2 regions of the Paenibacillus kyungheensis genome follow, and region 2 is predicted to be linked to the other one. Evidence: a T-box and tRNA genes for the amino acid it is inferred to sense, from the RefSeq annotation. Region 2 holds a T-box; the other holds one or more tRNA genes.
The links. A T-box is a leader RNA that pairs with one kind of tRNA and senses whether it is charged. The one in region 2 lies ahead of pheS (phenylalanine--tRNA ligase subunit alpha), so its partner is inferred to be a tRNA-Phe.

Region 1: it encodes a tRNA-Phe, which carries the amino acid that the T-box ahead of pheS (phenylalanine--tRNA ligase subunit alpha) is inferred to sense. The anticodon was not compared.

What each region holds. Positions count from the first base shown of each region.
Region 1 covers NZ_CP117416.1:128,573-132,691, reverse strand. The annotation lists gene PQ456_RS00590 (ABC transporter ATP-binding protein) at 1-446, opposite strand, end outside; gene PQ456_RS00585 (PucR family transcriptional regulator) at 737-1,897, opposite strand; tRNA gene PQ456_RS00580 (tRNA-Lys) at 2,053-2,125, opposite strand; tRNA gene PQ456_RS00575 (tRNA-Tyr) at 2,151-2,235, opposite strand; tRNA gene PQ456_RS00570 (tRNA-Phe) at 2,252-2,327, opposite strand; tRNA gene PQ456_RS00565 (tRNA-Asp) at 2,364-2,439, opposite strand; tRNA gene PQ456_RS00560 (tRNA-Thr) at 2,466-2,541, opposite strand; tRNA gene PQ456_RS00555 (tRNA-Val) at 2,548-2,623, opposite strand; tRNA gene PQ456_RS00550 (tRNA-Met) at 2,634-2,710, opposite strand; tRNA gene PQ456_RS00545 (tRNA-Ser) at 2,771-2,862, opposite strand; rRNA gene PQ456_RS00540 (23S ribosomal RNA) at 2,941-4,119, opposite strand, start outside.
Region 2 covers NZ_CP117416.1:1,521,473-1,525,591, reverse strand. The annotation lists gene pheT (phenylalanine--tRNA ligase subunit beta) at 1-996, opposite strand, end outside; gene pheS (phenylalanine--tRNA ligase subunit alpha) at 1,016-2,029, opposite strand; T-box leader at 2,124-2,426, opposite strand; gene abc-f (ribosomal protection-like ABC-F family protein) at 2,513-4,119, opposite strand, start outside.

The DNA.
Region 1 (4,119 bases), 1.4 Mb from region 2:
GCACGTCCCAAAGCAACACGCTGACGTTGACCACCAGAAAGTGCTTTTGGTTTACGATCTAGCAAATGCTCGATATCGAGAATTTTAGCTGCTTCACGTACACGTTTTTCGATTTCTTCTTTTTTCACTTTACGCAATTTCAAACCAAACGCCATATTAGAATATACATCCATATGAGGGTACAACGCGTAAGATTGGAATACCATCGCGATATCGCGGTCTTTTGGAGCTACGTCGTTAACAACGCGATCGCCAATGTACAATTTACCTTCTGAAATTTCTTCCAGACCAGCGATCATACGAAGAGTTGTAGATTTACCACAACCAGAAGGTCCAACCAATACTAGGAACTCTTTATCCTTGATATCCAAATTAACGTCAATAACTGTTGCTTTATCAGAACCCGGATATTTTTTGAAAATGTGTTCTAAGCGTACGCCTGCCATAATAATAGCCTCCCTAGAATATGAATGTAATTTTTTAAGTACATAATAAATGAGCTTGTCAGCATATGGCAATTAACCATATGTCTTAATCAATTCGTAGTCTGATCTACAGTAATGAGTGAAATGTACAACATCATGTGGGACGTTCTACCTTTAGCTCAATCGTAAAATCAGCTATGAATTACGGCTGCGAAGGTGATCCAATCGCCTATGTAACCGATTTCTTTTTCTATTATTATCTTACCCTAATCGCGCGTAGACATCTATCGACAAACTATACAAAAAATTCGTCAGCTTTTTGTCACTTTATACAATAGTAGTGTTAACTTCATCAAAACAGCATCTTCAAACTTTCTAACATCCAATTCAGTTTCTTGTTTAATTTTGTCCAGACGATACAATAACGTATTCCGATGGATATATAATTGCTTCGCAGTCTCACTAACATTACAATCCATTTTGAAAAAGGTTTCTAACGTAGCTACCGTTTCTTCATCATCCAACATATCGGAATAACGATCAGCTCTAGCTACAAAATCAGCACGATCTTCATCAGGAATCCGATATAATAAACGTTCCAAAGACAATTCCCACGGAAGATGAATATGATCTTTCACATGAAATAATCTACCCAAAGCAACGGTTTCCTTCAATAAAGAGACTTCAGATAATAACTTTTCACTAGGAATAATAGGCTTAGACACTCCAATATGGAATATACCTACCCATTCGCTAGCAATCAATTCATATAACCCTAACGAAAATTCCATCAGTATATCTTCTTCTGTATCTTCTATCTCTACATTAGCATCCCGACTACTACTTTGCTTGAGATCAGAACTATCTTCAATCAATTCACGATTCGTCAGAATAAACCACTCATTTTCAGATAATGGCAATAACAGTACTTCTCCACCAAAATAGCTATATAGCAACTTTTCTAACTCTTTGGTTGCTAATGTTCCTGTTTGTACACTATCAGCTACCAGTAGAAACGGAATCATCGAGCTGGTTAATCTTTCTTTCAAAAGGTATCCATTAGGAATACTCGCTTTTGACTGTCCGCTATCTAGTTGTTCCATCATCCAGGTACTTAACTCTTGTATCCCTTGTTCACGAATAGACAACGAAGAAGCATGATTTCCTATAGCCATAGACGCTGTAAAAGCAGGCAACAATAACTCTAACAACGATTTAAGCTTGCCTATGACTTGTTGATGATCACTATCTAGTAACTCTTGCGAAAGACTCGAATTACTTGGAGAAATAGCTTTCGGTTGAATCTGCCATAATGTGACTACAGTAAGATCCTGCTTCACAGCGATCCATCCACTTTCTTCTAGACCTGCTTGATACGTATCCGATGCCCAATCTTTCAAAGCCACAGACTGTTCTTCAATACGGTAATCTATGATTGATTCAATATGTTCTTTTAATGTACTCCAATGCATATCATAAATTCCTTCCATAGCTAGAATCGTACACTGATGGCTACCCTACACTATTAATCAGAAATAAATAAAATAAGACTACTCCCTCAAATTATACAAAAAAGCAGACAAAACAAAAAGCACCTTGCTTAATAGCAAGATGCTTTTTCATATGATGAGTCATGAAGGGCTCGAACCTTCGACACCCTGATTAAAAGTCAGGTGCTCTACCGACTGAGCTAATGACTCATATTAAGTTTAACGTAAATAAAACTGGTGGAGGCTGATGGATTCGAACCACCGAACTCGGAGAGAACAGATTTACAGTCTGCTGCGTTTGGCCACTTCGCTAAGCCTCCATAATGAACAAAAAAATGGTGGCTCGGGACGGAATCGAACCGCCGACACGAGGATTTTCAGTCCTCTGCTCTACCGACTGAGCTACCGAGCCATACTGTATTCATTACATTTTATTTAATTAAAAAAATGGCGGAACCGACGGGATTTGAACCCGCGATCTCCTGCGTGACAGGCAGGCATGTTAACCCCTACACCACGGTTCCAGGGTTATAATACATAGAAATAAAAATGGTGCCGGCGAGAGGATTTGAACCCCCGACCTACTGATTACAAGTCAGTTGCTCTACCAACTGAGCTACACCGGCATATGGTGGTGGAGATTGACGGGATCGAACCGCCGACCCTCTGCTTGTAAGGCAGATGCTCTCCCAGCTGAGCTAAATCTCCAGGATATGTATGGTAGCGGCGAAGGGAATCGAACCCCCGACCTCACGGGTATGAACCGTACGCTCTAGCCAGCTGAGCTACACCGCCACATTTAAAAACCAATCGTCATGAATTGCTATCCACTAAAAATTTATAAATAAGTTCTAGTGGCGGAGAGAGAGGGATTCGAACCCTCGCACCGCTAACGCAGTCTAACCCCTTAGCAGAGGGTCCCCTTATAGCCACTTGGGTATCTCTCCAATATTAAATCATATACAGACAGGTTAGTTGCTCCCTGAAAACTGAATCCGAAAACGAAAACATCGCGTGTTAGCTTATTGGATAAGCCCTCGACCGATTAGTATTGGTCAGCTCCATGCCTTGCGGCACTTCCACCCCCAACCTATCAACCTCGTCGTCTACAAGGGGTCTTACATACTGGGAAATCTCATCTTGAGGGGGGCTTCACGCTTAGATGCTTTCAGCGCTTATCCCTTCCGCACGTAGCTACCCAGCGATGCTCCTGGCGGAACAACTGGTACACCAGCGGTGCGTCCATCCCGGTCCTCTCGTACTAAGGACAGCTCCTCTCAAATTTCCTACGCCCACGACAGATAGGGACCGAACTGTCTCACGACGTTCTGAACCCAGCTCGCGTACCGCTTTAATGGGCGAACAGCCCAACCCTTGGGACCTACTTCAGCCCCAGGATGCGATGAGCCGACATCGAGGTGCCAAACCTCCCCGTCGATGTGGACTCTTGGGGGAGATAAGCCTGTTATCCCCAGGGTAGCTTTTATCCGTTGAGCGATGGCCCTTCCATGCGGTACCACCGGATCACTAAGCCCGACTTTCGTCCCTGCTCGACGTGTCTGTCTCGCAGTCAAGCTCCCTTATGCCTTTACACTCTTCGAATGATTTCCAACCATTCTGAGGGAACCTTAGGGCGCCTCCGTTACACTTTAGGAGGCGACCGCCCCAGTCAAACTGCCCACCTGACACGGTCCCTGTACCGGATCACGGTACGAGGTTAGAACTCAAATGCGATCAGGGTGGTATCCCAACGGCGCCTCAACCGAAGCTTGCGCTCCGATGTCTACGGCTCCCACCTATCCTGTACAAATCGCACCCCAGTTCAATATCAAGTTGCAGTAAAGCTCCATGGGGTCTTTCCGTCTTGTCGCGGGTAACCTGCATCTTCACAGGTATTAAAATTTCACCGGATCTCTCGTTGAGACAGCGCCCAAATCGTTACGCCATTCGTGCGGGTCAGAATTTACCTGACAAGGAATTTCGCTACCTTAGGACCGTTATAGTTACGGCCGCCGTTTACTGGGGCTTCGGTTCATAGCTTCGCTTGCGCTAACCACTCCCCTTAACCTTCCAGCACCGGGCAGGCGTCAGCCCGTATACTTCGCCTTGCGGCTTCGCACAGACCTGTGTTTTTGCTAAACAGTCGCTTGGGCCTTTTCACTGCGGCCCCCTCGTGCTATTCACACTACCGGGGCACCCCTTCT
Region 2 (4,119 bases):
TTCAGTGTCAGCACCACCCATAACGCCAGCAAGCCCTACAGGTTGTCCACCGCTTGTAATCAGCAACATACGATCGTCTAACTTACGTTCTTGATCGTCTAGTGTAGTAAGTACTTCACCTTCACGTGCCATACGCACTTCGATAGCACCTTGATTTAATTTGTCAGCATCATAAGCATGAAGTGGTTGTCCGTATTCCAACATTACAAAGTTGGTAATATCTACAATATTACTAATCGGGCGAATACCTGCTGCAATCAGACGATTTTGCAACCACAATGGAGAAGTACCTACTGTAATCCCGCTAATATAACGAGCAGAAAAGTGACTACATTGTTCGGTTGCTTCAATATTCACTGAAATATGATCTGCTGCTGCATCTCCAGCTTCAACAAAATTCAGTTCAGGCAATGTCACATCACGACCTAAAATAGCACCAACTTCATAAGCCGCTCCTAACATACTCAAGCAATCTGAACGGTTCGGAGTCAGATCGAAATCTAAAATTGCATCATCTAAGCCAAGCAATTGTACAATCGGTGTACCGATTTCTGTGTTCTCAGGTAACACCAAAATACCTTCTTGTTGATCTTTAGGTAACAATTTATCGTTAATGCCTAGTTCTTTCGCAGAACAGATCATTCCTTGAGATAATACGCCACGTAATTTGGCTTTTTTAATATCCATACCGCCTGGTAATTTGGCACCAACAAGTGCTACAGGAACTTTTTGCCCGGCATCGATATTTTTAGCGCCACATACGATCTGTAAATCTTCACCTTGTCCGGCATCAATCACACATACATTTAACTTGTCTGCATCAGGATGCTTTTCTTTGCTTTTCACATAACCAACAACAACATTGGTAATCCCTTGATTACGATATTCGACGCTGTCGATTTCGATTCCTGAACGTGTAATGCGCTCAGCTAGTTCTTCTGGAGTGACTTGATCCAAAGAAACATATTGAGACAGCCATTGTGTAGATACTTTCACTGCTATTCACTCCTTTATATTAGATACGTGAGAATTGTTTGAGGAAACGCATATCATTGCTGTAGAAATGACGAATATCATCAATACCGTATTTCAAAATCGCTATCCGTTCTACGCCGATACCGAATGCAAATCCACTATATACTTCAGGGTCAAAACCGCCCATTTCTAACACTTTAGGATGAACCATACCGCAACCTAATACTTCGATCCAGATACGCTCACCGTTCTTTTTCACAAACGTAACGTCTACTTCTACGCTAGGCTCTGTGAAAGGGAAAAAGCTTGGACGCAAACGAATCTCTGTCGATTCACCGAACATTTCACGCGCAAATTGAAGCAATGTTCCTTTCAAATCACTCATGCGAATTCCTTTATCGATCACCAAACCTTCGATTTGGAAAAATTGGAAAGAGTGAGTCGCATCGTCATCATCACGACGGTATACAGCACCCGGACAAATAACTTTCAAAGGAGCTTTTCCTTTTGCTGCTTCCATCGCACGAATCTGTACAGGAGAAGTATGCGTACGCATCAACAAATCTTCTGTTAAATAGAACGAATCTTGCATATCACGAGCAGGATGATTTTTAGGCAAATTCAATGCTTCAAAGTTATAATGATCACTTTCAGCTTGAGGGCCTTCTGCTACGCTGTATCCCATACCTAAGAAAATATCTTCCATTTGTTCGATTACTTTGTTGATCGGATGAATACCACCTTGTGGCAATCCACGACCTGGCAAGGTTACATCGATTTTTTCAGCTGCTAGACGTTCATTCGTTTCAGCACGTACAAATTCTTCTTGCTTGCGATTAATAACTTCTTCAATCGCTTCACGCACTTCATTGGCAACTTGACCAACAACTGGACGTTCTTCAGCGCTAAGCTTACCCATACCACGCAATACTTCAGTTAAAGCTCCTTTTTTACCAGAGTATTTAACACGTAGATCAGCTAGCTCTTTCGGTGTGGCTACTTTTTCTAATACTTCCAGTGCTTCTGATTTCAAAGCAAGCAAATGTTCTTGCATTTGGACGATTTCGCTCATCGTTGTTAAGCCCCTTTCTTCCTATCCCGCAGTGTGTGAACTTTATCAAAACAACAAAAAAAGGCCTTCTCTCCCCTTAAGGGACGAAAAGACCGTGGTACCACCCTTGTTAGAAATTTATAATCTGTATCTCAACATAGAGTCTCCTCTATATCAATCACATGTAGATTATAAGCTTCTCGCTCGAAACGACGATAACGGATCGTTACACCGGCTATTCCTAATCTACAAATCAGCTTGCTTACGCCGCTAACTTATATTTCAGAACGCTGCTCCAGAGTGAACTTCAACAGTCTGCTTCTGTAAAAATGCTCTCAATCTAATGGCATTTTCTCCCTGTACGACAGTACTGTTTACTCTTCTCTTTCGTTGCAGATGTCATAGTGAAAATAGATACTCACTATTTTACAAACAACCAGCCTTCCCGTCAACGATTGTTATGCAAAAAAGAATATTCTATTTGATTTACGAATGAGACGAGTATGATGCTAACTCTTTGCGTAACGATTGAATTTCTTGCCAGACAGGATCATTAGCTGGCTGCTCTAGATTTAAATCTTCAATAGATTGTGTCGATTTGGAAAGATGTTCATGGGATCGAGAAGACGAATGAGATTGCTTCTGATCTGCAAGCCCGGCTAACAATTGAGATAGACGCAATTCTAGCATCATACGTTGTTGATAACCTTCTACTCCACCTGCCATAGCTTCTTGTTGCTGATGTGCTTTGGCTGCTTCATATTCTTCTACAGTTCCTTCAAACCGTTGATAATGATGGCTACGTTCTAACTGTAACAATCGAGTCGCTAATCGCCGAACTAACATCCGATCATGAGAGACCAAAATAATCGTTCCTGAGTATTGTTGTAACGCTGACTCGATCACTTCTTGTGCAGCGATATCTAGATAGTTGGTCGGTTCATCGAGAATCAACACATTTGCACCGCCAAAATATAATCGTATTAATGCGACCCTACACTGCTCTCCCATACTTAGATGTCCAATCTGCTTATACACTTCTTCGCCACGGAACAAAAAACAACCTAAGATCGTTTGCGCTTCGGTGCGTGTCATAGAAGGCAACACAAGCAGACTATCCAGTAAGGTCATTTCTAACGGCAATCCTTCGAGTTCCTGTGAAAAGTAACCTATATTCAGTGCTGGATGATGCCATAATTCACCACTGGATGGTTGGAGCTGTCCGAGTAATAACTTGATCAGTGTGGTTTTACCTGACCCATTTGGCCCTGTAATCGCAATACGATCGCCACGTTGTACATTCATATCAAGATGTTGAATCAAAGCTTTATCTTCATGCTCTGTATTCTGATGTTGTTCTATTTGTTCTAGATCAGCATCATACGCAAAACTTACATCATCTAACCGAATTAAGGTATGCCCTTTAAACTCACTCGCTTCTAGTTCAAAGTTCATTTTATCAGCATCACGTGGTTTTTGAACGCTTTCTGAATCTAAACGTTCCAGCGCTTTTTCTTTGGCATGATAGCGTGAAATATTTTTGTTCGCTTTATCTCTATAAAAGCTTTTAGTAATTTTCACTTCATTTTGCTTACCGGCTGCCCGATGCGCTTGTTCGAACCATTGCTGATAATTGCGAATCGATTCTTCTAACGCTTTGCGCTGTTGTTCTTGCTTTTTGTAAAGCGATTCTTGCGCTCGTAATTCACGCTCTTTGTGTTCTCGATAATCGCGGTATCCACCTTTATACTTGGTCATTCCTGTCTGTGTCAATTCACATACAGACGTCGCCATCCGATCTACAAATTCACGATCATGTGAGACAAATAACAAAGTACCTGTGTATTGTTGCAATCGCTTTTCTAACCATTCCATGGTCTCTGTATCGAGATGATTGGTAGGTTCATCTAAGATTAATAGCTGCGTCTCACGCGTTAAAACAGATGCCAGACGGACTCTTGTTTTCTGACCTCCGCTTAACTGTGTATAGGGTACATTCCATAACTCAGATGTAATCCCTATCGTAGTCAATTGCTTTTCCACTTCAATTTCCCATAGGAATCCATCATGCTTCTCATATTGTTCTAACGTAC